DNA from 3 places in the Streptomyces sp. NPDC048196 genome. Region 2 is predicted to be linked to each of the others. Evidence: riboswitches for the same ligand, from Rfam matches in the RefSeq annotation. Region 2 holds a riboswitch; each other region holds the start of a gene.
What was found. Region 2 has a riboswitch for cyclic di-AMP ahead of AB0E02_RS28185 (transglycosylase family protein). Riboswitches for the same ligand answer to the same signal wherever they lie in the genome.

Region 1: linked by a shared signal. The riboswitch ahead of AB0E02_RS31090 (NlpC/P60 family protein) and the one ahead of AB0E02_RS28185 (transglycosylase family protein) in region 2 are both predicted to bind cyclic di-AMP.
Region 3: linked by a shared signal. The riboswitch ahead of AB0E02_RS16180 (NlpC/P60 family protein) and the one ahead of AB0E02_RS28185 (transglycosylase family protein) in region 2 are both predicted to bind cyclic di-AMP.

Annotation. Positions count from the first base shown of each region.
Region 1 covers NZ_JBEZMM010000045.1:39,593-49,091, forward strand. The annotation lists gene AB0E02_RS31055 (MerR family transcriptional regulator) at 511-900, opposite strand; gene AB0E02_RS31060 (SulP family inorganic anion transporter) at 1,311-2,816, shown strand; partial or broken gene AB0E02_RS31065 (PP2C family protein-serine/threonine phosphatase) at 2,929-3,461, opposite strand; gene AB0E02_RS31070 (hypothetical protein) at 3,579-3,809, shown strand; gene AB0E02_RS31075 (MFS transporter) at 4,003-4,389, shown strand; gene AB0E02_RS31080 (ATP-dependent Clp protease proteolytic subunit) at 4,793-5,428, shown strand; gene AB0E02_RS31085 (hypothetical protein) at 5,434-5,742, shown strand; cyclic di-AMP (ydaO/yuaA leader) riboswitch at 6,050-6,223, shown strand; gene AB0E02_RS31090 (NlpC/P60 family protein) at 6,228-6,701, shown strand; gene AB0E02_RS31095 (GNAT family protein) at 6,759-7,406, shown strand; gene AB0E02_RS31100 (ATP-binding protein) at 7,620-8,048, opposite strand; gene AB0E02_RS31105 (8-amino-7-oxononanoate synthase) at 8,287-9,495, opposite strand.
Region 2 covers NZ_JBEZMM010000036.1:47,530-57,028, reverse strand. The annotation lists gene AB0E02_RS28210 (NAD(P)/FAD-dependent oxidoreductase) at 1-26, opposite strand, end outside; gene AB0E02_RS28205 (Ppx/GppA phosphatase family protein) at 473-1,444, opposite strand; gene AB0E02_RS28200 (DUF501 domain-containing protein) at 1,441-2,055, opposite strand; gene AB0E02_RS28195 (septum formation initiator family protein) at 2,216-2,668, opposite strand; gene eno (phosphopyruvate hydratase) at 2,847-4,127, opposite strand; gene AB0E02_RS28185 (transglycosylase family protein) at 4,432-5,088, opposite strand; cyclic di-AMP (ydaO/yuaA leader) riboswitch at 5,096-5,304, opposite strand; gene AB0E02_RS28180 (transglycosylase family protein) at 5,517-6,533, opposite strand; gene AB0E02_RS28175 (cytochrome P450) at 6,784-8,019, opposite strand; gene AB0E02_RS28170 (LysR family transcriptional regulator) at 8,205-9,086, opposite strand; gene AB0E02_RS28165 (MFS transporter) at 9,255-9,499, shown strand, end outside.
Region 3 covers NZ_JBEZMM010000013.1:56,847-66,345, forward strand. The annotation lists gene AB0E02_RS16155 (PspC domain-containing protein) at 1-599, shown strand, start outside; gene AB0E02_RS16160 (response regulator transcription factor) at 659-1,372, shown strand; gene AB0E02_RS16165 (alpha/beta hydrolase-fold protein) at 1,634-2,758, shown strand; gene AB0E02_RS16170 (NlpC/P60 family protein) at 2,838-3,986, opposite strand; gene AB0E02_RS16175 (hypothetical protein) at 4,218-4,571, shown strand; gene AB0E02_RS16180 (NlpC/P60 family protein) at 4,758-5,915, opposite strand; cyclic di-AMP (ydaO/yuaA leader) riboswitch at 5,923-6,092, opposite strand; gene pcrA (DNA helicase PcrA) at 6,375-8,849, shown strand; gene AB0E02_RS16190 (peptidoglycan DD-metalloendopeptidase family protein) at 8,924-9,499, opposite strand, start outside.

The DNA.
Region 1 (9,499 bases), on a different contig from region 2:
ACGGCGGTGCCAACCGCGATCGGCCTACAGCGCGATGTCCTCGGGCCGGCCTTCGGCGTGACGGCTGCTTCCGGCTTCGCTGCACCGGCGCCGAACATTGCCGGGACGGCAGCGATTCGGGCTCTTGGAGACGACGCCTGAACCAGCCCGGGCGGCGGCGGTGCCGTGGCAGCGGCTCGTGGTGGAGGTCGTGACCACCGAACGGGCGGCGCACTCACCGAGCGGGGTCACCCCGAGCGTCCCCCGCACCGCACCCGGCAGGTCAACGGTGCCGTCCCGCGCACGGGAACGGTCGGCGGGCATGAGCCGCAGGGCTGTGGGCACCGATGGGCACGTTGATCAGCCGGATCCACCGCCCGGACAGTGACTGGGTGAGCATCCCGCCGTGCGCGGCAACCTCGACCGGCTTTTCGCCTTCCCTGTGCCGGGCTTGAAGGCTGTGGCCGGTCAGCTGGATGAACCGGCGGAGCCCCGTCGTCCCCGACGCGGGCGTACGCCGTGACGAGGTGGTCAGCCGGCGGGAAGGTGCGCGAGGCGTGCGCGCAGCGTGGCGGCGAACTCTTCGGCCCGTGCCAGCTGGGTGCGCAAGTCTTCCACCCGTTGCTGCGCGGCCTCTTGGAAGGCGCGCACCCGGCCCAGCAGCTCCTCCCGCTCCGGGGCGGACAACGCCTCCCCCGAATCCAGGCGGTCGGTGGCCGCGAGCAACTCGCGCATCTCGTCCAGTGTGAAGCCGAGTGGCTTCATCCGGCGGATCACCATCAGGCGGGCGACGTCGGACTCGGTGTAGAGGCGGAACCCGCCCTGGGAGCGGGCGGAGGGGATGACCAGGCCGGTCTCTTCGTAGTGCCGGATGGTGCGCAACGACAGCTCGGTCCGTTCCGCGACCTCACCGATCTGCATGCGCTGGATGCCCACGTGCCTGCCTTCCTCGGTCCACATGGTGATCGCCCGCAACCACCTTGGATCTCTACCCTAACGTTAGGGTAGAGTCGGCCGATGTCGAGGCGGGTCGGCCGTGCCGTTCCTGCCCTCGTGCGGGACGCCACCCGCCACCTCTGCCGTGTCGGGGCCGACGACGCCCCCGGCGAAGACCGATGCCTGCAGGAGAGCGTGCGCATGATGCCCGGCGCCGCCGCCTGCCCGCCTTGATCCTTCGCCCCTGAAGCAGCGCCCGCACCCTTTCGCGCCCGCTGCCGCCTTGAGACCTCGGCCCGCTGAACGTGGGCTTCGCGAAGAGCCGCCCCGGCCTTCTCGCCTCCCGCACGCCGCTACGACGACGGCGTGCCCGACCACGACAGGGACTGCCTTCCTTGCCTTCTCCCGCACTGTCTCCCGCCGCGCGGCTACGCGGCCTGAAGCCCGACTGGCTGTCCGATCCGAAGGTCTGGCGCACCGAGATCCTCGCCGGGCTCGTCGTCGCGCTCGCCCTGATCCCCGAGGCGATCAGCTTCTCGGTCATCGCCGGGGTCGACCCGGCGATCGGCCTGTTCGCCTCCTTCACGATGGCCGTCACCCTCTCGATCGTCGGCGGCCGGCGCGCGATGATCTCCGCGGCGACCGGCGCCGTCGCCCTGGTCATCGGCCCGCTCAACCGCGAGCACGGCTTCGGCTACCTGGTCGCCGCCGTCATCCTGGGCGGTGTCTTCCAGATCCTGCTGGGCGCCCTCGGGGTCGCGAAGTTGATGCGGTTCGTGCCGCGCTCGGTGATGGTCGGCTTCGTCAACGCCCTCGCGATCCTGATCTTCATGGCGCAGGTCCCGGAGATGACCGATGTGCCCTGGCCGGTCTATCCGCTGATCGTGGGCGGGCTGGCGCTGATGGTGTTCTTCCCGAAGGTCACCAGGGTGATCCCGGCGCCGCTGGTCTCCATCATCGTCCTCACGGTCATGACCGTCGCCGCCGGGATCGCGGTGCCCACCGTCGGCAACAAGGGCGCCCTGCCGTCCTCGCTGCCCGTCCCGGGCCTGCCCGATGTACCGTTCACGCTCGCCACCCTCACCACGATCGCGCCGTACGCGCTCGCCATGGCGTTGGTGGGCCTGATGGAGTCGCTGATGACGGCCAAACTCGTCGATGACATCACCGACACCCGCTCCAACAAGACCCGCGAGTCCATCGGCCAGGGCATCGCCAACATCGTCACCGGCTTCTTCGGCGGCATGGGCGGCTGCGCCATGATCGGCCAGACCATGATCAACGTACGGGTTTCCGGCGCCCGCACCCGCCTGTCCACCTTCCTCGCGGGCGCGTTCCTGATGGTGCTGTGCATCGTGTTCGGCCCGGTCGTCTCCGACATCCCCATGGCTGCCCTGGTCGCCGTGATGGTGATGGTGTCGTTCGCGACGTTCGACCGGCACTCGATCGCGCCCCAGACCCTCAAGCGGATGCCCGCGGGCGAGATCACCGTCATGGTGCTCACCGTCGCCGTCGTGGTCGCCACCCACAACCTGGCCATCGGCGTCGTCGTCGGCACCCTCACCGCCATGGTCGTCTTCGCCAAGCGCGTCGCCCACCTCGCCGACGTCACCGCGGTCGTCGATCCGGACGGCACCCAGGTCGTCTACCGGGTCACCGGTGAACTGTTCTTCGCCTCCTCCAACGACCTGGTCACCCGGTTCAACTACGCCACCGACCCCGACAAGGTCGTCATCGACCTGTCCGCCACCCACGTCTGGGACGCCTCCTCCGTCGCCGCCCTCGACGCCATCGAGACCAAGTACGCCCAGCGCGGCAAGACCGTCGAAATCACCGGGCTGAACGACCCCAGCGCCCACCTTCACCGCAAACTCAGCGGTGAACTCGCAAACAGCCACTGACTCGCCCCAACCACCTGTTGACCGCCTTCCCGAAGGCCGCCCAGGAGCCTGGCGAGGCTCGGTGCGATAACGCGTCACCGGTGCTGCGGGCGCCATTCGAAGAGCAGGATGGTTACGTCGTCCCGCAGTTGGTTTTTCGCTGGTGGTCGAGGATGGCGTGGGTGAGCAGCCGCAGCACCTCGGCCGGGCGCTGACCGGCGGCGGAGGAGTGGATGATGAAGTCGGTGAACCGGTCGAGGCCGAACTCCGCACCGTCCGCGTCGCGAGCCCCTAGGAGGCCGTCGGTGGAGAGCAGGACGCAGTCGTCCGGTTGCAGGGTTGTCTCGTGGACCTCCCGGACCGCCGGGGCGAGGGGGCCGGCCAGGCCGATCGGAGGCTGCGGAGGGCTGTCCAGCATGCCGTCGAGCACCCGCTGGGCACGGATCAACAGCGGTGCGGGTGGCCGCAGTTGACCCATTGCAGTACCCCGGCGACCGCGTCGAGCCGGCACAGCACGCCGGTGCAGAAGTGGTCGGGCAGCCACTGGGCGAGCGCCTGGTCGACGGAGCCGACGACGTCGGCCAGGTCGCCACCGCCGCGCCGGGCGTTCCGTGCCGCCGCCATGGCGACCGACGTGGTCAGGCCGGAGACCAGATCGTGCCCCATGGAGTCGAACAACTGCAGACCTCAGCGTCGATCAAGCCGCTTCCCACAGGCCTGCGTCCAGAAGGCGAGCTGCCTTCGTGATGCTCCCGGGCATCAGGTGCGGAGCGCTTCGCGCAGATGGCACTCCTCGTCGCCGTCGAACGCGGCATGAGGCTGCCGTCCATCTTCGACAGGCAAACGATCGCCGCGGCGTGCCGAAGCACGGCGCTCAAGTGCATGGAGCGGCTGGGAGTCCCGGTCGCCCTTGCACCGGAAATCCTCGGCGCCGTGTCTGAAGCCGACGCGAACCGGATCCGGGACGTGGCCGACGTGGCCGACTATCTCAGCGCTGTGGCCACCCCTCCCTGACCGGCCTTCTCCCGACTCCGCTCCCGCTTGCCTCGGCTCGTCCTTCCATCCCGGCCCCTGCACGAGCCCCGCCGGAAGCCGTCCCCTCCGCTCGGCCCTGCTGCACAGTGAGCTCGTTGCCCGCCACCGACGGGCTCCGCGGCTGACGGCAGATGCGGAGCCAGGGACACTCGGGCTGGGCCTGGCTCCCGGTGTGCTCCTCGCCTCCGGCATCGTCAGCCAGCCGGAAAGTCCCCGCTGGCTGGTCGCGCATGGCCGCAGTGATCAGGCTCAGCAGGTGCTGACCCGGCTTCGTGGTGGTGACGGGGCTGCCGAAGACGAGCTGGCGGAGGTCGAGCGGACCCACCGTGCGACATGGGCGAGTGCTCCGCTGGCTCTCGGACAACTGCTGTCGCAGCGGCTCAGACCGGCCTTCACCATCGGCATGTTGCCGGTGTTCTTCCAGAACCTCGGCGGTATCAACACGATCCTTCTGCTACGCGCCGACGCTCTGCACCGACATCGGCTTCAACGACCGAGGCGCCCTGCTCGCCACTATCGGTATGGGAGCCCTGTTCATGCTGACGATGATTCGCGCTGATTCTCATCGACCGAAGCGGCCGCAAGCCACGGCTCGTTCACGGTGCGCTGGGCATGAGCGCGGGCAAGCGGACCGATCCTGTTTGGTTCGGATCCCGATGTCGGGGAGGCGCTTGCCGATCTGGCTGTCGGTGACAGGGCACCCTGGACGACCGCCCGGGAACAGGCAAGGAACGTCGTCCGGCGTGCCGACCTCGGCCCTACCGCGGCGAATCACGACAAGCTCGCGGACCAGGCTGACCATGGACGCCCCCCAAACGGTGACAAGTGATGTGAGACATGAGCCCTCACCAAGGAGCAAAAAGCCCCATCTGACCTGGGCATTTGACTTGATCACTAAAATCGGGTCCCATTCTAACGGGATGTACGTCCTGTACATTTTCTACAGAGGAAAGGGGCCGGCCATGCTGCGACCGACCGCCCGCTACGTCCTTCCGGAGTTCACCGAGCGCACCACGCAGGGGACGGTGACGATGGACCCGTACTCCAAGCTGCTGAGCGAGCGGATCATCTTCCTGGGGACCCCGATCGACGACACCGCCGCCAACGACGTCATGGCGCAGCTGATCCACCTCGAACACGCCGCGCCCGAGCGGGACATCTCGCTCTACATCAACTCCCCCGGCGGCTCGGTCACCGCGATGACCGCGATCTACGACACGATGCGCTTCGTGTCGTGCGACGTGGAGACCGTCTGCCTGGGGCAGGCCGCGTCCTCCGCCGCGGTGCTGCTGGCCGCCGGCGCCCCCGGCAAGCGGCTGGCGCTCCCGGGCGCCCGGGTGCTGATCCACCAGCCGTCGGTGAGCGAACCGTTCGAGGGCCAGGCCAGCGACCTCTACATCCAGGCGCAGGAACTGCTGCGCAGCCGCGCCATGCTGGAGGAGATGCTGGCGCTGCACACCGGTCAGCCCCGCGAGCGGATCGCCGCGGACATCGAGCGCGACAAGATCTTCGACGCCCCGGCCGCGCAGGCGTACGGCCTGATCGACGGGCTCACCCGTAACCGCAAGCAGTCGGCCGACCAGCACGCGGGGCGGTGAGCCGGATGTGGCCGCCGGAGACCCCGCCGCTGCCCGCGCTGACCCGCGCCGAGGGGCAGCTGATCGACTGCTACCTGGAGGCGCTCGACCTGCTGGGCCGGATCAACCCGGCCCGCGGCGGCGGCACCTACCAAGCCCTGCGCGCCGCTCAGGCACTGGTGAGCAAGGCCGCCGAACTACGGGACGCGCTGACGCTGATGCACAACCGGGGCGAGCACGAGCGGCACGGCGAGACGCTGGCCCGGGCCCTGCGGGTGCTGGACGGGGAACGCCGGGCCGGATACGTGACGGTGCCGCCGGCCCGGGAACCCTGAGCCGACACGCGCGCCCGCGCTGCCCGGACGGCGTAGCGTCCGCGCGTGCGGTAAGGGGGCGACGAATTGCGCGGGGCACCGGAATTACTGCGGTTACCGATGTTTCGCCCCAGGTCCGGGGGGTGCCGCAGGCGCCTCTCAAGCGCGTAACGGGGCAAATCCCACCATTCGGCGCAACTGTGGCGCATGTCACATTCGGCATTTTCAACTCGGAATTCGGGTGGCGGGTGCGTGAGGATCCCTTCGACGACAAGACCCCGCCACAGCGACGGGGCGGTCCGGCCGGGCGCCTAATCCCGCCGCCGTGCCGGATGTCCGGTCGATGCGTGTGGATCGGCGGGAGCGGAGGACCCGAGCAGTACGGGGTCCGGGGCCCGCACGGCCCGACGGACTCCTTGGGGTGAAGCCGTGGAAGCGGCCGGGCATCTTCGCCTGCCCGAACCCGACAGGTCTTCCTTCGCAGGCGGCTGACGAAGGGTTTGCGCATGACCGTGCGCACGCATACGCCACATCTGCTGGCCCGCGCCGGCGCCGTGTCCGCACTGGCACTGGCCACGCTCGGCGGGACCACGCTCGCCCCGGGAACCACCGCCGACGCCGAGGCCGCGACCGTCTCCGCACATGCGCTGCGGATCGCGGCCTCCAAGCGGGGCTCGCCCTACCAGTACGGGGCCATGGGGCCGTACCGCTTCGACTGTTCGGGCCTGACGGTGTACTCGTTCAAGCGCGCCGGCCGGGAGCTGCCACGCACCGCCGCGCAGCAGTACGGCCAGACCCGGCACATCCCGGCCGCCGCCCGGAAACGCGGGGACCTGGTCTTCTTCCACTCGGGCACCGGCATCTACCACGTCGGCATCTACGCCGGGCACGGCCGGATGTGGCATGCGCCCAAGGCCGGCAGCGTGGTGCGGCTGGAGAGGATCTGGAGCCGCGCGGTCTCGTACGGAAGAGTGCGCTGAGCTGCGGCGACGCCGGACGCTCGGTGAAGTGTCAGTGGGCCCCGGTAACTTGACGGGGTGACCTCGGAACTGAGCAAGGTGCTTACGGCCGCGGCGCGGGGCTGCTTCCCGCCCGCGGACGGTTCGGTGACGGTGCTGCCCCCGCCGTCCCCGCGGGACGTGGGCGTGGTGTCGTTCACCTGCCATGCCGTGGTGTTCGCGGACGTGGAGCCGTCCTGGGTGCACGACCGGACAGCCCCCGGCGACCTCGCCGGACCGCTCAGCCCGCCGTTCCTCACCGCGCTGGGTGAGCGGACCGGCCGCGAGGCCAACAACATCGACCTGGCCACGGTCGCCGAGGCACTGCCCGGCCCGCCGCCGCTGGAGCTGGTGGAGACCACGGACCGCAGCCATCCGCGGATCGTGCGGGCCCTGCGCCACCGCGACGAGGTGCGGGTCTGGACGACCGGGGACGGCGGGACGCTGGTCATCGGCCGGGGCGTGGCCGGCCGCCTTGAGCTGGCGGTGGAGGTCGAGGCCGCCGGCCAGGGCCGCGGTCTCGGCCGCCGGCTGGCGCACGCCGCCCGCCATCTCATACCGGCGGGCGAACGGCTCTGGGCCCAGGCCGCCCCCGGCAACGCCCGCAGCGTCCGTGCCCTGCTGGCCGCGGGGTTCGTACCGGTGGGCGCGGAGGTGCTGATGGTGCCGGTCGGCGGACGCGGCTGAGCCGTAGCCGCTGCGTGGGCAGGGCGCCGGTGGTGGCCTCCGGCTCGCGGGGCTTCCAGCGCGTGAAGCTCCCGGCGCGCGGGGCGCCCGGTGCGCGCCGCCGCGCGGCGCGTTCGGCCGCCCCGCCGTGCCGTGACGTCGGGCTTCCCCTCACAGCGGGCTTCCCATCACGGCGGCCTTCCGTTACGGCGGCCCTCCGTGACGGCCGCGCCGTCAGCCGACCGCGATCCGCCAGGGCAGGCTGATCCAGACGGTCTTGCCGCCGGTGTCGGTCGGGACGACGGAGAGCCGGCCGCCGGCCTCCGCGGCGAGGAAGCGGATGATGACCAGCCCCCGGCCGTTGTCCTGCTGGACCGCGGCGGGCAGCCGGCGCGGGCGGCGCGGGTGACTGTCGGTGACCCCGACGCGCAGTTCCTCGTCGCGGTCCAGGCGGAGTTCGAGGGTGAAGGTCGGGGACCGTCCGAAGGTGTGCTGGACGGCGTTGGTGGCGAGTTCGGAGACGATCAGGCGGACCGCGTCGGCGGTGGCGGAAGCGGCGGGCAGACCCCATTCGGTGAGCACCGCGAGGGCGTGTCCGCGGGCGAGGCGGACCGATTCCGGGGCGCTCGGCAGGGTGAGTGCGGATTCCTGGTGGTCTGCCATCGCGACGCCGTCCCTTTCCCACCGAGGCCGGCTCCGGTCCGCTGACCGGTGAGCCGGCGTGCCGCTCGGGTCAACGATGCGGCCTCGGGCTTCTGCTGGAGCGCCAGACTGCCACCCGTGCCCCCGGTGTGGTGCTCGATCCAGCAACATCTACAGATATCTATCGCTCGATGCGGTGAACTCTGCGACGGGAGACCGGATAGGGGACGCCGTGCCGGTCACCCAGCGTCACCGAGGATCAGATCATCGACGGCGCGGTGGCGACGATCGTCTCCACCGCTTGGTCGAGCTGCCCCTCCGTCAGGTCCGCGCGGGCGGTGAGCCGCAGCCGGGAGATCCCGTCCGGCACGGACGGCGGGCGGAAGCAGCCGACCGCGAGACCGGCCGTGCGGCAGTCGGCGGCCCAGCGGACCGCGGCCTCCGGCGAGGGGGCGCGGACGGACACCACCGCGGCGTCCGGCCGTACCGCCGTCAGACCGGCCGCGGTGAGCCGGCGGTGCAGTGCGCGGGCGACCTCCCCGGCCCGGGCGGCGCGCTCGGGTTCGCGGCCGATCAGCCGCAGCGCGGCCAGCGCGCCGCCGGCCGCGGCGGGGGCCAGGCCGGTGTCGAAGATGAACGTCCGGGCGGTGTTGACCAGGTGCTCGATGACCCGGGCCGGGCCGAGCACCGCGCCGCCCTGGGAGCCGAGCGACTTGGAGAGCGTCACGGTGGCGACCACGTCGGGGTCCCCGGCCAGTCCGGCCGCCGCGAGCGCCCCCCGGCCGCCGTCACCGAGGACACCCAGCCCATGGGCGTCGTCGACGAGCAGCGCGGCGCCGTGCGACCGGCAGGCGGCGGCCAGAGCGGGCAGCGGTGCGGCGTCGCCGTCGACCGAGAACACCGAGTCGGTGACCACCAGCGCCCGCCCGCTGTGGCCGGCCAGGGTGCGGCGTACGGCCTCGGGGTCGGCGTGCGGGGCGACCTCGGTGCGGGCCCGGGAGAGCCGGCAGCCGTCGATGAGGGAGGCATGGTTGCCGGCGTCGGAGACGACCAGGGTGCCGGGTGCGGTCAGCGCGGTGACCGCGGCGAGATTCGCGGCATATCCGGACGAGAGCACCAGAGCCGCCTCGAAGCCGCAGAACGCGGCGAGTTCCGCCTCCAGCCGGGCGTGGAGTTCGGTGCTGCCGGAGACCAGCCGCGAGCCGGTGGCGCCGGCGCCCCAGAGCTGCGCGGCCTCGGCCGCGGCGTGGGTGACCTCGGGATGCCGGGAGAGTCCGAGATAGTCGTTTCCGGACAGGTCGAGCAGCGGGCAGTCGGCCGGGCGGGGGCGCAGCGCGCGGACCAGGCCGGCGCGTTGGCGTTCGGCGCGGGCGGTGTCGAGCCAGTCGAAGGCCGAGCCGGGCGCCGGGCCGGCGGCGGGCGGGGGCGCGGTGTCGCGCAGCGGCAGCGCGGCGGAGTCCTGCGGCATCGGC
Region 2 (9,499 bases):
ATCCTGGGACGCTCCGTGGTGCTCATGCAATCGAGTATCCACCCCCAGATGGGGGGTCGCTCGTGAGCCCCTTCACAAGGACCCGAGGGGCATCTGCTACACTCCGCCGGCTTCGTGACGGACGCCATAGCGCGGGCCGGAACCACCGTAGTACGCGAGGCGTTGGAGACCCCCGTTGATCAGGCCTTGTAGGCCATCCGGGTGACCCACCACACCCTGCGGGAGCACACGGCCGAGCCGCCGGAACCCGCGCATTCTCCGGGTCGAAGGGCCCTGGAGCCTTCGAATGAGCGTCGCAGGGTCAGATTGTTCGCCCGACAGGAGGGTTTTTCATGTGAAGGATTTCACGAACTTTCTTTCACGGGACGCCCACGAAGCCCGCCGAACGCCCCCGAATCCCGCCCGGACGGCGAACCACCCGCCCAAAACACCGCACGGCAGAGGCCGTTGCCGACCCCTGCCGTCCCGTCCGTCAGACCGCCGTCCCGCCCGTCGGGCCTCGGTCCGCGATGCTCCAGGCGATGCCGTCCAGGATGTCGTGTTCGCTGACCACGACCTCCTCGGCGCCGGTGCGTTCCATGATCGCCAGCAGGACGAGGGCGCCTGCGCCGATGACGTCGACCCGGCCCGGGTGCATGACCGGGATGGCCGCGCGCTCGGCGTGGGTGGCGGTCAGCAGCCGGTCGGTGATCTCGCGGACCTTCGCCAGCGGGATGCGGGAGTGGTGGATGGCCTCGGAGTCGTAGTGGGTGAGGCCCAGGGCGATCGCGGCGACGGTGGTCACCGAGCCGGCCAGGCCCACCAGGGTGGCGGCCTCGGCCAGCGGGACGGCCTCCTCCGCGTGGTCCAGGGCCTTGGCGATGTCGGCCTTCATGGCGGCGATCCGGGCGGCGGTCGGCGGGTCGCTGATCTCGCCGTTGTGCACCAGGTGCCGTTCGGTCATCCGCACGCAGCCGACGTCGACCGAGCGGGCGGCCCGCACGGAATCATCGCCGAGGACGAACTCGGTCGAGCCGCCGCCGATGTCCACCACCAGGAACGGCCTGGCCAGATCGGGGCGGCCGGTGAGCTCCTTGGTGGCGCCGTTGAAGGAGAACTCCGCCTCCTGGTCGCCGGTGATCACCTCGGGCTCCACGCCCAGGATGTCCACCACGCCGCGCACGAAGTCCGCGCGGTTCTCCGCGTCCCGGGAGGCCGAGGTCGCCACGAAACGGACCCGCTCGGCACCCAGGCCCTTGATCACCGCGGCGTACTCCCGGCAGGCCGCGAAGGTCCGCTCCAGCGCCTCCGGTGCCAGCCGCCCGGTGCGGTCCACGTCCTGGCCCAGCCGGACGATCTGCATCCGGCGGTCGAGCTCCTTCAGCTCGCCGGTGGCGGGGTCGACGTCCGCGACCAGCAGGCGGATGGAGTTCGTACCGCAGTCGACGGCGGCGACGCGCTTCACTCGGACTCTCCCTCGTCGGTCCCGGTGGCGTGCTCGGTGACGTTCTCGGTGTCGTTCTCGGTGTCGTTCTGGCCGTTGCTCGGGCTGTGGTGCTCGCTGCACGGGCTCACGCAGGGGCCCTTCTTCCACCACTCCGGCAGCATGGCGATCGCCTCGTCACCGAGCGGGTTGACGCCCGGCCCGGCCGCCAGCGAGTGGCCGACGAGGACGTGCAGGCACTTGACCCGGTCGGGCATGCCGCCCGCGCTGGGGAAACCCGCCAGCACCTCGATGGCGTCCCGCCGCCGGATGTAGTCCTCGTGGGCCGCGCGGTAGGCGGCGGCCAGCTCCGGGTCGGTCGCCAGCCGCTCGGTCATCTCCTTCATCACGCCGTCGGCCTCCAGCGTGCCGATCGCGGAGGCCGCGCGCGGGCAGGTGAGGTAGTAGAGCGTGGGGAAGGGCGTGCCGTCCTCCAGGCGCGGCGCCGTCTCGACGACGTCCGGCTGGCCGCACGGGCAGCGGTGCGCGATGGCGCGCAGGCCGCGCGGCGGGCGGCCGAGCTGCTCCTTGAAGGCGGCGATGTCCGCGGCGGTGGGCTCGGTGGGCTCGGTCTGGGGCGGAGGGGTTTCCATGGGCGCTTTCGGTGAGGTGATGGGTGAAACGGCGGGACGACGGGACGACCGGGACGACGGGACAGCGGTACGGCGGTGCGTGCCGTCCCTGTCGACAGTACGGGGCGGCGCGCGCCGGCGGTACGGGCCGGGCACACCGGCGGCCCGGCCGGAGCCGGCGCTACCGCTTGTCGGCCGCGTCGACCGCGTGCCAGAGGTTGTCGTACCAGGGGCGCTGCGCGGCCTGCGTCCCCTTGGGGGCGGCGGCGGTGCCGGAGCCGTCCTGGACGATGTATCCGGTCTCGCCCGGCATGACGTAGTGCAGGTGCCGGCGGGCCTGTTGGCGGACGTACTCGGGGTCCTGCCAGCGGGCCTTCTGCTCGCGCAGCCGGTCCAGCTCGGCGCCCGCGTCCCGGGCCTTGCGGCGCTGGTCGGCGATGTCGGAGCGCTGGGAGACGTACTGCCTTATCGGGTACGCGAGCGCGACCACCAGCGAGCACATCACCAGGGCCAGCAGGGCGGCGCGGCCGGTGAGGCGGTTGCGGCGGGCCGGCCGGGCGCGGTAGACGCGGGCGGCGGCCTGCTCGCCGAGCGCCTTGAGTCGGGTCGCGGTCGAGAACCGGTCCGCGGGCACGTCGTCTCCCCTTCACTGACGGACGCCGGTCTGCTTCAAGCAGGTACGTCCCCGGCAACGGTACGGGACCGTCGCCGGGGACGTACGGGGCGCTGGGCGGTCGGCTCGCCCGATCAGCCCTTTCGGGCCCCGGGTCGGGCCGCCCCGGCGGAACCGCGGGGCGCCGCGCTTCGGAGCGTCAGCCCTTGAAGCGGGGGAACGCGCTGCGGCCGGCGTACACCGCGGCGTCGTCGAGGATCTCCTCGATGCGCAGCAGCTGGTTGTACTTGGCGACGCGCTCGGAGCGGGCCGGGGCGCCGGTCTTGATCTGGCCGCAGTTGGTGGCGACGGCGAGGTCGGCGATGGTGACGTCCTCGGTCTCGCCGGAGCGGTGCGACATCATGCACTTGAAGCCGTTGCGCTGGGCCAGCTCGACGGCGTCCAGGGTCTCGGTCAGCGAGCCGATCTGGTTGACCTTGACCAGAAGGGCGTTGGCGGAGCCCTCCTCGATGCCGCGGGCCAGGCGCTCGGGGTTGGTGACGAACAGGTCGTCACCGACCAGCTGGACCTTGGCGCCGAGCTTGTCGGTGATGACCTTCCAGCCGGCCCAGTCGTCCTCGAACAGCGGGTCCTCGATGGAGACCAGCGGGTACGCGTCGACGAGCTCCGCGTAGTACTCGGTCATCTGGGCGGCCGAGCGGGACTGGCCCTCGAACTGGTACGAGCCGTCCTTGTAGAACTCGGAGGCGGCGACGTCCAGGGCGAGCGCGATGTCCTGGCCGGGGGCGTAGCCGGCCTGCTTGATGGCTTCCAGGATGAGGTCGAGGGCCTCGCGGTTGGAGCCGAGGTTCGGGGCGAAGCCGCCCTCGTCGCCCAGGCCGGTCGACAGACCGCGCTCCTTCAGGACCTTCTTGAGGGTGTGGTAGACCTCGGCGCCCCAGCGCAGGGCCTCGGAGAAGGACTCCGCGCCGATCGGGGCGATCATGAACTCCTGGATGTCCACGTTGGAGTCGGCGTGCGAGCCGCCGTTCAGGATGTTCATCATCGGCACGGGCAGGACGTGCGCGTTCGGGCCGCCCAGGTAGCGGAACAGCGGGAGGTCGCTGGCCTCGGAGGCGGCGTGCGCGACGGCGAGGGAGACGCCGAGGATGGCGTTGGCGCCGAGCGAGCCCTTGTTGTCGGTGGCGTCCAGGTCGAACATGGCCTGGTCGATCAGCCGCTGCTCGGTCGCGTCGTAGCCGACGAGCTCCGGGCCGATCTGCTCGATGACGGCCAGGACGGCCTTCTCCACGCCCTTGCCGAGGTAGCGGTTGGGGTCGCCGTCGCGGAGCTCGATGGCCTCGAAGGCGCCGGTCGAGGCGCCGGACGGCACGGCGGCACGGCCGGTGCTGCCGTCGTCGAGGCCGACCTCGACCTCGACCGTGGGATTACCTCGCGAGTCGAGAATTTCGCGGGCTACGACGACGTCGATGGACGGCACGTTGTCTCCTTCATGGGTGTCTGGAGTTGCAGCACGAGCCTAACGGCCCGGGGGGCGTCCGCCTGCCCTTGGCCCGCTCCGTGGGACGGAATAACCCCACAAGCAGCGCAAAGGCCCAGCTCATGGGGCGTTTGCCGCAACGTTCGCCGAGCGGGGAAAGTCCGGCGGAACGGCCGGCCGGCGGTGGCGGGGACGGCGGTGGGAAGGACGGGGGATACGACAGAAGCCCCGCCGCGGCGCGCCGGGGGGAGGGGCGCGCCGGACGGGGCCGGTCTCACCAGGGGTGTCCCGGTGCGGGGATGGCTCAGACGTGCAGCTTCTGGCCCGGGAAGATCAGGTTGGGGTTGCCGCCGATGACGGACTTGTTGGCCGCGTAGACGGCCTTCCAGTGGGTGCCGTGCGCCTTGGCGATCTTGGCGAGGGTGTCGCCCGCCTTGACGGTGTAGTTGCCGTGGCCCTGGTTCTTCTTCGGGGCGGCCGGGGCGCTCTCGTGCTTCGGGGCGGCCGGGGTGCGCTTGACGGCGGCGTCGCTCTTCGCCGGCGCGGACTTGGCCACCGGGGCGCTGGTGTTCAGGTCGGGGGACGGACCGCCGGAGGTCAGGCCGCCGGCGCCGGCGCAGGACCAGGCACCCGGGCCCTGGAGGGCGAGGAGCTTCTCGGCGGCGGCGATCTGCTGGGACTTGGTGGCGAGGTCCGCGCGCGGCGCGTACTTGGTGCCGCCGGCGGCGGCCCAGCTGGAGTTGGAGAACTGCAGGCCACCGTAGTAGCCGTTACCGGTGTTGATCGACCAGTTGCCGCCGGACTCGCACTGGGCGACCTTGTCCCAGGTGGCGACGGAGGCGGCGGAAGCGGAGGTGGCGCCCATCAGCGGGACGGCCACGGCGGCACCGGCGACACCGGCGAGCGTGGCGACGCGGACGGCCTTGGAGGGACGACGGTGCTTGCCCTTGTTGATCAGCATGGTTCGTTCGTTTCCTCACCGACGCCTGCGAGGTGAGCTGTCGGGTTCGGACTGATGAGTCGCCCGGCCGGTGCCATGGGCACCGGGCTTCACCCCAAGCCGGCTGACCCGCTTTCACGGGCCGGGCCGGCGCCTACCTTGGTTCCCCCGCTCCTGCCTACGGCGCTTGCGCGTCAACTGCCTCCGACCACCGGCAGGATTCGGCGTGTGATCGAAGGGGCCCGCTTTGGCGAGCGGTGATGACCGTAATCAGGAATCCCCGTGGCGTTCAAACCCCCCCAACTGGACCGAGTTGACCATTTTTGATCACGGAGGGGTCGTAAACCCGCAGGTGGGGACCGGTGCGACGGCGGTGGACCCTTCGGGGCCCACCGCCCCACAACGAGACGCTTGTCTCACTTTCGCCAAAGCGGGCCAAAACCGGCGAACTACCCTGCGGACTGGCCGAGATCGAGCTGCTGACCTGGTTGGATCAGGTCCGCGTCGGAGCCGACGACGTCCTCGTTGCGGTCGTAGAGCGCCGGCCAGCCACCCGGCAGCCGGTGCGCCTGGGCGATCGCTGACAGGCTGTCACCCGGCTGCACGGTGTACCCGTCGCCGCCCGCCGGGGGCGTCCGGTGCGCGTCGTCACCGCGCGAGGCGTGCCGCCCGCCGGCCGTCCGGCCGGTGCCGTCCTCCTCGCCCGGGTCCGCGCCGCCGCGGTGCCGGCCCGAACCGCCCGGCACGCCGTCCGTCCCCGTACCGCCCTGCGACCCGTCCTGCGGCCCGTCGGAGGCCGTGCCGTCCGCGGAGCCCGTACCGCTGCCGTCGTCCGTGCCGCTGCCGTCGTCGGAGGGGCCGGGGGTGCCGGACGGGTCCTCGCCCCGGTCGCCCGGTGTCGCGTCGCCGGACGGCCCGGAGGTCCGGTCGGGGCCGGGGGACGATTCGCCGGTGCCGGCGGAGTCCGAGGGGGCGGGAGTGGACGGGGACGGCGTGGTCTGCGACGGCTCGTCACCGGCCGGCTCGTCACCCGCATCGCCACCGGGGTTGTCGGCCGTTCCGTCGTGCATCCCGGTGGAGCCGGTGGAGCCGTCGTCGTCCGAGGGGTCGGGTATCGGGGCGCTGGTGCCGCCCGGGTCGACCTGCGGCGCCCGGCCGTCCTTCGTCAGGCCGGCGTTCACCGCACAGCTCGGCCAGGCGTCCGGGCCGAGGTCGTCGAGGATCGTCTCGGCCACCGCGATCTGCTGGGCGCGGCTGGCGAGGTCGGGCCGCGAGGCGTAGGCCCCGCCGCCGTGCCGGTCCCACATGTCCTGGGTGAGCTGGAGGCCCCCGTAGAAGCCGTTGCCGGTGTCCGAGCTCCAGATGCCGCCGCTCTCGCACTGGGCGACCCGGTCCCAGGTCGCGGTGTCGGCGGCGTGCGCGCCACTGGCGGAGAGCAGGGGCAGTGCGAGTGCCGAGCCGGTCACTCCCGCCGTGACAAAGATGGCCGGTGCTTGACGGGGGCGACGGTGTCGGCCGTTCCCGGAACGCATGCGGATGCCTTTCGCGCGGCGGTTGAGTTGTCGCGATCCGGCGGCTTCCTCGGCAATGTGTTCGAGGAGCCGTCGATCGTGGATCGAAAGGTAGCCGGGGTCACGGGTAGTCACAAGTCGGTGTAGCAAAGATCACGCGCAGGTCACGTCCTGACGCTCTGTCACCACCGGCCTTCGCCGCTGGTCAGGGCCGCTCGGGCGCGAACTCCACCGGCAGCGACCGCAGTCCGCGCATGATGAGCCCGCCGCGCCAGCGCAATTCGCCCGGTTCCACCGCAAGCCGGATGTCCGGAAGCCGGGTCAGCAGCGTGGCGAGCGCGGTCTGCCCTTCGAGCCGGGCGAGCGGGGCGCCCAGGCAGTAGTGGATGCCGTGCCCGTAGCCCAGATGCTGATTGTCACGCCGGGTCAGGTCGAGCACGTCCGGCTCGGGGAAGCGCGCCGGGTCACGGTCGGCGGCGGCCAGGACGACCAGGACGGGGTCCCCCTCGGCGATCCGCTGCCCGCCCAGGGTCAGCTCCTCGGTGGCGAACCGCCAGGTCGCCAGCTCCACGGGGCCGTCGAAGCGGAGCAGCTCCTCGACGCCGGTGGTCAGCAGCTCGGTGTCGCCCGCCGCCAGCGACTTCTGCAGCAGCTCGCGCTGGGCGGGGTGGCCCAGCAGGGCGTGGAGACCGTTGCCGATGAGGTTGACGGTGGTCTCGAAACCGGCGAAGAGCAGGATGAACGCCATCGCGGCGGCCTCGTTCTCGGTGAGGTGCTCACCGTGGTCCGAGGCTCGGATCAGCCCGGAGATCAGGTCCTCACCGGGCGTCGGCACGGCCGGCAGCGCCTCCCGCTTGCGGTGGATCAGCTCGGCGAGATAGCCGCGCATCTTCTTCACCGACCGCGCGACCCCGCCGCGCGGCCCTCCCCCGTGCCGGATCATCATGCCCGCCCAGTCCCGGAAGTCGTCCTGGTCCTCGCGCGGGACGCCCAGCAGGTCACAGATCGCGTAGATCGGCAGCGGGAACGCGAACTCGTGGATCAGATCGGCCTCGCCGCGGCCGGCGAACCCGTCGATGAGGTGATCGGTCAGCTCTTGCACCCGGGGCGCGAACTCGGCCACCCGACGGGGTGTGAACGCCTTGCTGACCAGCCGGCGCAGCCGGGTGTGGTCCGGCGGGTCGATGTTGAGCAGATGCGTCATCAGGTTGGCGCTGCGCTCGCCCGGGATGCCGACCTTGCCCTTGCCGTGCGCGGACTCGCTGTGGTGCACCGGGTTCTTGGAGAGCCGGGCGTCGGCCAGCGCCTGCCGCGCCTCGGTGTAGCGGGTCACCAGCCATGCCTCGACCCCGCTGGGCAGCGCCGTGCGGTGCACCGGCGCGTACTCCCGCAGCCAGGCGTACGCCGGATACGGATCGGACGCGAACTCCCAGGTGAACAGCGCGGGCGCGGGCGGGACCGGCCGGTTTGCCGGGCAGCCCGCGGGGCGGTCCGGAGCGCTGTCGGCGGGCGCGGGGTCCGTAGGGGTGGGGTGGGGCTTGTCGTGCACCCTCTGACCGTAACCGCCCCGGAGGACGCCCGGCGCACGGACGGCGGCCCCGCCCCGGGCCACCCGGTGGTCCCCCCTCAGGACGCGCCCGGATCCACCCCCAGCCCCTCCAGAAAGGCCACCGCCGCCGGGGACGGCCCCAGGGCGCTCCACACCACCCGTTCCGTACGCTCCGGCGCCGGCCGCGCCCGCACGATGTGCAGCCCGGACAGCTCGGCGGCGATGGCCTCCGGGACCATGCCGATGCCCAGCCCGGCCCGCACCAGCTTCGCCAGGAACTCCACCGTGGTCACCTCGAAGGACACCTCCGACGACAGCCCGGCCGCCCGGAACGCCTCGTCGCGCTGGCGCCGGGCCGCCGAACCCGCCGTGAAGTCCACGAAGGTCTCCCGCGCCAGCCGCGCCAGCGTCGTCCACTCCCGCCCCGCCAGCGCATGCCCCGGCGGTACGACGGCCACCAGCTCGCCGCGGGCCAGCACCCGCTCCCGTACGCCGGACGGGCGGGCGGCGGGCACCAGCCCGACGAAGGCCACGTCCAGCGTTCCCTCCCGCACCTTCTCGATGAGCGGATCGCTCATCTCCATCTGCAGGCCGACCCGCACCCGCGGACAGCGCCGGCGGAAGTCGCCCAGCTCCCGGGCGAGATCGACGGCCGCCACGGTCGAGATCGCGCCCACCGCCAGCCGGCCGCGCACCTCCCCGGTCGCCGCCGCCACCTCGGCCCGGGCCCGCTCGGCCGCCGCCAGCGCCTGCCGCGCCACGGGGACGAACGCCTCGCCGGCGGCGGTCAGCCGGACGCTGCGGCTGGTCCGGTCGAAGAGCCGCGCCCCGAGCTCCTTCTCCAGCCGGGCGATCTGGTGGCTGAGGGCCGACTGCACGACGTGGCACCGCTCGGCGGCCCGGGTGAACCCGCCCGTTTCGGCCACCGCCACGACATAGCGCATCTGCTGGAGCTCCATGGCGACCGATCCTGCCACCGTCCGGAACAACCCATCGTCATCCGAGATCAATCGCTATTCGAGATAGGTCCGATGAAAACCATGTGTTGGACTCATCGGTGCCAGCTGCCCGACGCTGGGTGAAGCCCGCCGCCACGGTGGTCGCGGGCACGAACGGGGAGGTCAGGTATGACAGCCGAGGACGCACACCGGTCCGCGCAGGGCCGGCCGGGACGGCTGGGCCGCGGCACGCTGCTGCTGATGTCCGTCGCCACCGGTCTGTCCGTCGCGGGCAACTACTTCGCCCAGCCGCTGCTCGACGTCATCGGCCATGACCTGGGGCTTTCGGCGTCCACCGCCGCGCTGGTGGTGACCGTCGCACAGATCGGCTACGGCCTCGGGCTGCTGCTGCTCGTCCCGCTCGGGGACCTGGT
Region 3 (9,499 bases), on a different contig from region 2:
TGCGGATCCGCGCCCAGGAGCGCGCCGAGGTCGCCGCCCACGTCCACGACTCCGTGCTGCACACCCTCACCCTGATCCAGCGCAACGCCGACGACCCCCGCGAGGTGGCGCGGCTGGCCCGGGCCCAGGAACGCGAACTGCGCGCCTGGCTCTACAAACCCGAAGGCCGTGGCAAGGAGGAGGACGAGGAGCCGGCCACGCTCGCGGAGGCGGTGCGCAAGGCCGCCGCCGAGGTGGAGGACCACCACGGCGTCCCGATCGAGGTCGTGGTCGTCGGCGACTGCCCGCTGGACGAGGCGCTGGGCGCCCAGATGCAGGCCGCGCGCGAGGCGATGGTCAATGCCGCCAAATACGGCGGCGAGGGCGGCGCGGTCCAGGTGTTCGCCGAGGTGGAGGGCTCATCGGTCTTCGTCTCGGTGCGCGACCGCGGTCCCGGATTCGACCTGGACGCCGTCCCCGCCGACCGGATGGGCGTCCGCGAATCGATCATCGGCCGCATGGAGCGCCACGGCGGCACCGCCCGGCTGCGCTCCGCCCCCGAGGGCGGCACGGTCGTCGAGCTGGAGATGGAGCGCACCGCGCAGGAGTCCGACGCATGACCGGGCCGGGCAGGACACGGGATGATGACCGGGCAGACACCGAGGGACGGACGGAAGACATGAGCAGCGAGGGCGTGCAGCAGGACGGCAACGGCGGCGCGGAGGACGGCGACCGCACCGTACGGGTGGTGTTGGTCGACGACCACCGGATGTTCCGTACGGGCGTCCAGGCCGAGATCGGCGAGACCGGGCGGACCCGCGTCGAGGTGGTCGGCGAGGCCGCCGACGTCGACCAGGCGATCACGGTCATCACCGCCACCCGCCCCGAGGTCGTCCTCCTGGACGTCCACCTCCCCGGGGGCGGCGGCGCCGAGGTGCTGCGCCGCAGCGCCACGATGATGGCCGACCCCGAGAAGCCGGTCCGCTTCCTCGCCCTGTCGGTCTCCGACGCGGCGGAGGACGTCATCGGCGTCATCCGTGGCGGCGCCCGCGGCTACGTCACCAAGACGATCACCGGCACGGACCTGATCAGCGCGATCTTCCGGGTGGCGGACGGCGATGCGGTCTTCTCCCCGCGGCTGGCCGGCTTCGTCCTGGACGCCTTCGCCTCGACGGACGCCCCGCCGATCGACGAGGACCTGGACCGCCTCACCCAGCGCGAGCGCGAGGTGCTGCGGATGATCGCCCGCGGCTATGCGTACAAGGAGTGCGCGAAGCAGATGTTCATCTCCGTGAAGACGGTCGAATCGCATGTCTCGGCGGTGCTGCGCAAGCTCCAGCTGTCCAACCGCAACGAGCTGACCCGCTGGGCCGCGGCCCGCCGCCTGGTCTGACGGAGGGGCCGGCCCGGGAGGCAGCAGGCACGGCGGGCGGGCGGTGCGGGGACGGTGGGACGGAGGTCACACTGACCCCACACGCACCACACGGGACGTGAAGGGGGGTGTGAAGAAGGGCGTAAAGAAGGACCAAAGACGGGCAACCAGGACCACGCGGATCGCCATCTAAGGGCGCGGAGAGGCTCACTGCCGAAGGCGGGGCCCGAACCACCCCACCCCACGTCCTTCGCGTCATGCGTTCCTGGAAGCGAGTTCCCGATGAGCCTGACGGGCACGCCCTTCTTCCTCACCTCGATCGCGCTGCTGGTCATCGCCGTTGTGCTGCCGCTCGCCATCTGGAGCCGGATAGCCGGCCCGCCGCTGCTGCGTGGTCTCGCGCGGCTGCTGATGCTGCTGTTCGCCCAGATCACCGCCATCACCGTGGTGTTCGTCCTGGTCAACAACGCGAACAACCTCTACGACACCTGGGGCGACCTGCTCGGCACCGACAGCCACGTCGCGGTCGCGAAGGACCTCGGACCGGACGGCATGGGCGGCCGGCAGATCAAGAACCAGCCCCGGCAGATCCAGCAGTTCCGGCCCGCGGACGACCCGAAGGTGGGCCCCGGCGTCCAGATGACCAACCTCAAGGGCCGCATCTCGGGCGTGGTCGGCGAGGTGTACGTCTGGCTGCCGCCGCAGTACAACGACCCCGCGTTCCGGAACAAGAAGTTCCCGGTCGTCGAGCTGCTGCCCGGGTACCCCGGGTCGGCGAAGGCCTGGTTCGGCGCACTGCACGTCGCCGAGCAGCTCGGCCCGAAGATGCAGCGCGGCGAGATCAAGCCCGCCATCCTCGTGGCGCCGCGCACCACCCTCCTCACCGGCGCCGACACCGGCTGCGTCAACATCACCGGCAAGGTCAACGCGGACAGCTGGCTGACCGTCGACGTCCGCCAGATGATCGTCGACAATTTCCGGGCCGGCGACCGGCCGCACTCCTGGGCCCTGGCGGGCTACTCGGCCGGCGCCCACTGCGCCGCCAAGCTGGCCCTGGCCCACCCGGACCGCTACCGCGCCGCGGTCGCCATGTCCGGTTACAACGACCCGGCGCTGGAGCCCGATTCGCTCGCCGGCAAGGACCCCGCGCTGCGTGTGCAGTCCAACCCGCTGCACATCCTGAAGGCCGCCAACGCGGCCGGCCGCCCGCCGCGCACCGCCCTGTACGTGTCGGGCGCGGCCGGCGACGGCTATCAGGCGGGCCTCGGCCTCCGGCAGCTCGCGAAGCGCCCGACGACGGTCACCGTGCACCAGATAGCGGCGAACGCCGGCGGCCACACCACGGTGGTGTGGCGCAACCAGGTGCCGGAGATCTTCCGCTGGCTGGGCCTGCAACTGCGGGCCTGAGCCAGCAGACCGGGCTCCGAGCACCGGCCCCCGACCACCGGCGCCGGGCGACGTACCCCCGGCGCCGGGCGTGTGGCCCCTACGCCGGCCGCGTGGCGCCCGCGAAGGGCATCTGGTCGATCGGCGAGATCCGCACCGGTGCGCCCGGATGCGGTGCGTGGATCATCTTCCCGTCGCCGATGTAGAGCCCCACGTGACTGACGGCCGTGTAGAAGAACACCAGGTCCCCGGGCGCCAGTTGGGAACGGTCGATGCGCGGGCCGGCGTTGATCTGGGTGTAGGTCGTGCGCGGGAGGGCGACCCCGCCGGACCGCCACGCGGCCTGGGTCAGCCCCGAGCAGTCGTACGCGGCGGGCCCGGTGGCGCCCCAGACGTACGGCTTGCCGAGCGCGGCGTAGGCGAACGCCACCGCCCGGGCGGCCCGCGCGTTGGGCGCCTGCTGCGCGGAGGCGGTGGCCGCGGCCGCCGAGCCGGTGGGGATCCCGCCGAGCAGACCGCCGTCCCGCCCGCCGCCCCCGCGGTCCGCCCGGCCGCCCGCCGTCCCGGCCCGGGAGCCGTCCCGTCCGGCCATCCGGCCCCGCTGTTCCGCCGTCAGCCGGGCCAGCAGCTGCTCCGCGGCGTCCAGTTTCCGGACGACGGTGACCCGGTGCTTCTTCAGCGTGGACTCGTTCCGGGTCAGCCGTTCCGCGGTCTCCTCGGCCCGTTGCCGGACCTGCCGCACGCTGCCGAGCCGGCGCGCGTACCCGGCCACCGCGCTCGCCTGGTGGGCCCCCGTCCGCTCCAGCACCGCGGCGCCCTCCAGATAGCGCTGCGGATCGGCGGACAGCAGCAGCCGTACGGTCGGGTCCACGCCGCCGGAGCGGTACTGGGAGGCGGCCAGGGCGCCCAGCCCGGCCCGCGCGGTGTTCAGCTTCTGGGTCCTGCGGGCGGCCTCGTCCTGCAGTCTGCTCAGCTCCTCGCGTGCGGTCTCCGCGGCTTCCTGCGCGCCGTCGTACTTCTGTGTGGCCACCTCTGCCTCCTGGTACAGCGCATCGACCCGGCCCTTGACCTGGGCGGGGGTGGAGAGGTCCGCCGCCTGGCCGGTGCCGTCGAAGGCGGTGGCGGTGGCGGCGCCGGCGAGGGCCAGCGTGGCGGCCGTACGGGCGGTGCGCGCGGTGCGCGAGCCGCCGGTGAGCGAGGCGAGCGGATGCTGCCTGGGCTTGCGGTGCGAGGCCACGGTGGCCGTCACTTCCTTCCCTTGCGGCGGGGCGGGAGTCGGCCGCCTGGAGGAGGACGCTAAGCCCGGCTGTCACGGGGATGGGCTCACTTGCACGGCATTGTCCGGTTTCGACCGCTGCCCGAACGCGGCTGACCGGAGCGTCATCGCCCGGTCGCCGGGGCCGCTCCGCGCTGACCGAAGCGGCGAATGTGGACGCCCTGCCGAAAAGGGCGTGCTATGCGGCGGATACGATCCGGCCCCATGGACGTAGTCATCAATATCTTCGTCGGCCTGCACATCATCGGCATCGCCTCCCTGCTGGGCGGCTTCCTGACGCAGATGAAGGCGATGGGTGCGGGCACCGCCCGGTTCGTTCCGGCCATGCTGCACGGCGCGCTGACGATGCTGGTCACGGGCATCGTGCTGGTCGGCCTCAACCAGGCGCAGGACCACCCGGTCAACAACATCAAGATCGGCATCAAGATGGCCGTCCTGGTGGTGATCCTGGCACTGGTCTACGTCAAGCGGGACGAGGAGCAGATCGACAAGGCGCTGTTCGGCGCGGTCGGCGGCCTCACGATGGCCAACATCTTCATCGCCGTCCTCTGGACCTGAGAACGCCGGCCGGACCTGAGAACGCCGGCCGCCGACCCCGGCCCCTAGTGCCCAGGGCCCGGCAACGGCGCCCCCACAGCAGCACACCGCGCGGTCGTCGCACTCCGGGATCCGGAGGCGAGGGCCGCGCGGTGGCGTGTGGGGGGTTTCCGTGGGGGGTGGGCCAAGGGGGAGCGGGGCCGGGCGTCAGCCCAGGCGGACGCTCCCGTAGATCGGCATGTAGTAGATCGACTCCTCCCGGACGTTCGCGCCCGGGTGCGGTGCGTGGATCATCTTGCCGCCGCCTATGTACATGCCGACGTGGCTGATGTCGTCGAAGAAGAAGACCAGGTCACCGGGTTGCAGGTCCTTGGTCGCCACCCGCTGGCCGACCTTGACCTGTTCCCAGGTGGTGCGCGGCAGAACGACCCCGGCCGCTTTCCACGCCGCCTGGGTCAGCCCCGAGCAGTCGTAGGACGAGGGCCCGGTGGCGCCCCAGACGTACGGCTTGCCGATCTGGGCGCGGGCGAACGCGAGGGCCTTCTCGGCCTTGGTGGACTGCGAGCCTCCGGTCGAGCCCCCGGTGGAGCCGCCGGTGTCCCCGCCGGTCCGGCCGCCGGTGGAGCCGCCGTCGTGCTGCCGCTGCCGCTCGCGCTCCTGCTGCTTGCGCGCCTCCTCCTCGGCCCGGCGCTTGGCCGCCGCCTCCTTCCGGCGCTCCAGTTCGGCCAGCCGCGCCTTCTCCTGGGCGGTCAGCCGGGACAGCAGCTGCCGAGCCTCGGCCAGCTTCTGCTGCACGGAGCGCTTGGACTCCTTCAGGGCGGCCTGCGAATTCTGCAGCTGATCCAGGCTGCGGGACGCCTCGGCCCGCTGCCGGGCGGCCGCCGCGGCCTGCTGCTGGTAGTCGCTGACGGCCTGTTGCTGCCGCCCGGTCAGCCGCTCCATCAGGTGGCTGCGGTCGAAGAACTGCTGCGGGTCCTTGGCGAGCATCAGCTGCGCGGTCGGGTTCATCCCGCCGGTACGGTACTGCGCCGAGGCGAACGTCCCGAGCTCCCGCCGGGACGCGTTCATCTTCTCGGCCCGCTTGGCCGCGGCGTCGAGCAACCCGTCCACGGTCTCGCGCTGGTGATCGGCGCGCTCCTTGGCGGCGTTGTACTTCTGGGTGGCCACCTCGGCCTGCCGGTAGAGGCCGTCGACCTTCTGCTTGACGTCTTCGATGGTGGGCCGGGGGGCTCTGGGGGCGGCGGCGTCGGCGGTCTGCGAGAGCAGGGTGACCGAGGCGAGCGCGGCGGTGGTGAGCCCGGCCGCCGTACGGCGGCTCCCGGGCGAGGTGAGAACGCTGGTGCGCGGCTTGCGATGGGACGCCAAGGCCGGCAACTCCTTCCGTGGACCGCCTACCGGGTTAGCTGTCGGGTTCGGGCGGTGTCGCTGACGGAAGGCCGTGCCCTACGGTCCGTACGTCCGCTGGCGTCGGTCGGACGGATCGATTCACCCCGGTGTTGCTGGTGGGTCCCCGGCTCCGGGTGACCCGGGCGTGACCGGAGGGACACGTCGCGGGCAGGGCCGGACTCGGCGTCGGCGGCCCGTGCGGACGCTGTCGTTCGCGGGGAGGCGGGCTGCCTGAGCGAGGACGTTAGCCAACTCGTGTGGCTCCTGTGAAGGCTGATGTTCGATATGCCCGAAACCTTTTCGTGACCTGAGCGATATCGTTCCGCTTTCGGGCGGTGTGCGCGGCCGCCGTCCGCAACGCCCGTTCTCCGGCCGTCCCGGCCACTTGTCCACAGTCCCCGGCACGCTGTCGGTGCGGCGGCCTAGACTCGGTGGGCGATGAGCAGCCTCTTTGACGACAGCTTCCTGGCGGACCTCGGCCACAAGGACGAGGAGCCCCCGCCGCCCCCCGAGGACGAGCACGGGCCGGTCCCCGAGGAGATCCCCGCCGACCTGTTCGGCGGGCGGTTCGACGCGCCCGTGCCCAGGGACGCGTACTACCGCGACGGCGCCGCCCGCCCGGCCCTCGACCCCGCCGCGCTGCTTGAGGGGCTCAACGACCAGCAGAAGGCCGCCGTGGTGCACACCGGCAGCCCGCTGCTGATCGTCGCCGGCGCCGGATCCGGCAAGACCCGGGTGCTCACCCACCGCATCGCGCACCTGCTCGCCGAGCGGCACGTCCACCCCGGCCAGATCCTCGCGATCACCTTCACGAACAAGGCCGCCGGCGAGATGAAGGAGCGCGTCGAGCAGCTGGTCGGCCCGCGCGCCAACGCCATGTGGGTCTCCACCTTCCACAGCGCCTGCGTGCGGATCCTGCGCCGCGAGTCCAAGAAGCTGGGCTTCACGTCCTCCTTCTCGATCTACGACGCCGCCGACTCCAAGCGCCTGATGTCCCTGGTCTGCCGCGATCTGGACCTCGACCCCAAGCGCTTCCCGCCCAAGTCCTTCAGCGCGAAGATCTCCAACCTCAAGAACGAGCTCATCGACGAGGAGACCTTCGCCGGGACCGCGGCCGACGGATTCGAGAAGACGCTGGCCGAGGCGTACGCGATGTACCAGGCGCGGCTGCGCGAGGCCAACGCCCTGGACTTCGACGACATCATCATGACGACGGTCAACCTCCTCCAGGCCTTCCCGGACGTCGCCGAGCACTACCGCCGCCGCTTCCGGCACGTCCTCGTCGACGAGTACCAGGACACCAACCACGCCCAGTACACCCTCGTCCGCGAGCTCGTGGGCACCGGCACCGCCGACATCCCCGCCGCCGAGCTGTGCGTCGTCGGTGACGCCGACCAGTCGATCTACGCCTTCCGCGGCGCCACGATCCGCAACATCCTCCAGTTCGAGGAGGACTACCCGGACGCGACCACGATCCTGCTGGAGCAGAACTACCGCTCCTCGCAGACGATCCTGTCCGCCGCCAACGCCGTCATCGAGCGCAACGAGAACCGCCGCCCCAAGAACCTCTGGACCGACGCCGGCGCCGGCGCCAAGATCAACGGCTATGTCGCCGACACCGAGCACGACGAGGCGCAGTTCGTCGCCGACGAGATCGACCGGCTGACCGACGCCGGCGACGCCAAGGCCGGCGACGTCGCCGTCTTCTACCGCACCAACGCCCAGTCCCGTGTCTTCGAGGAGATCCTCATCCGGGTCGGGCTGCCCTACAAGGTCGTCGGCGGAGTGCGCTTCTACGAGCGCAAGGAGGTCCGCGACGTCCTCGCGTACCTGCGCGTGCTCGCCAACCCCGAGGACAGCGTCCCGCTGCGCCGCATCCTGAACGTCCCCAAGCGCGGCATCGGCGAGCGCGCCGAGGCGATGATCGACGCCCTGTCGCTCCGCGAGAAGATCACCTTCCCGCAGGCCCTGCGCCGGGTCGACGAGGCGTACGGCATGGCGGCCCGCTCCGCCAACGCCGTCAAGCGCTTCAACGTCCTGATGGAGGAGCTGCGGACGATCGTGGAGTCCGGCGCCGGGCCCGCCACGATCCTGGAGGCCGTGCTGGAGCGCACGGGCTACCTCGCCGAACTCCAGGCGTCCACCGACCCGCAGGACGAGACCCGGATCGAGAACCTCCAGGAACTCGCCGCGGTCGCCCTGGAATTCGAGCAGGACCGTGGCGAGGAGAATCCGGGCACCCTCTCCGACTTCCTCGAACAGGTCGCGCTGGTCGCCGACTCCGACCAGATCCCCGACGAGGACGAGGAAGGCAGCGGCGTGGTCACCCTCATGACGCTGCACACCGCCAAGGGCCTGGAATTCCCCGTGGTCTTCCTGACCGGCATGGAGGACGGCGTCTTCCCGCACATGCGCGCGCTGGGCCAGACCAAGGAGCTGGAGGAGGAGCGCCGGCTGGCGTACGTCGGCATCACCCGCGCCCGCGAGCGGCTGTACGTCACCCGCTCGACGATGCGCAGCGCCTGGGGCCAGCCGTCGTACAACCCGCCGTCGCGGTTCCTGGAGGAGATCCCGGACGACTACGTCGAGTGGAAGCGGACCGGCCCGGCGACGCCGTCCGCGTCGATGGGCGGGCTGTCGTCCCGGGCCGGCGGTGGCGGCTTCGGCGGGGGCATCGGCTCGTCGTTCTCCTCGTCCCGCGCCAAGGGGCCGAGCGGTTTCGCCACCCGCCGGACCAATGACCGCCAGGTGGTCTCGCTGGCCGTCGGTGACCGTGTCACCCACGACAGCTTCGGGCTGGGCACGGTCGTCGCCGTCAAGGGCAGCGGGGACAACTCCGAGGCGACGATCGACTTCGGCGGCGAGAAGCCCAAGCGGCTGCTGCTGCGGTACGCGCCGGTGGAGAAGCTCTGACAAAGGCCTGGCAGCTCTGACGGAGTCCTGGGCGCCGGCCGGTGGCCGGCGCTGCGGGAACGGTGCGCCGGGCGTCAGTTGGGGTTGAGGCCGTGGCTGCGCAGCCACGGGATCGGGTCGACCGCCGCGCCGCCCCCGGGACGCACCTCGAAGTGCAGATGCGGGCCGGTGGAGTTGCCGGAGTTGCCCGAATAGGCAATCTGCTCACCGGCCTTGACCGAACCCGACCGGATCTTGGTGCTGCTCAGGTGGCAGTACCAGGTCTCCGTGCCGTCCGGCGCGGTCACGATCGCCATGTTGCCGTAGGCGGAGTTCCACTGGGTCCGGACGGTGCCGTCGGTGGCGGACATGACCGGGGTGCCGTAGCTGACCGGGAAGTCGATTCCGGTGTGCACGGACATCCAGTTCACGCCGGCCTGGCCGAAGAGCGCGCTGAGTCCGTGCTGGGTCACGGGCAGTACGAACTTCGGGCGCAGCGCCTCCTTGCGGGCGGCCTCCTCCGCCTTCCGCTTGCGCTCCTGCGCCTGGCGTTCCTTGAGGTCGAGCCGTTCCTGGGTGCGGCTGGCCCGGTCGCGGAAGTCGTCGGCGCCGGCGCTGAGTCCGGCGAGCTGGGTGTCGAGCTTCTTGTTGGCCGCGGCCCGCTGGACGCC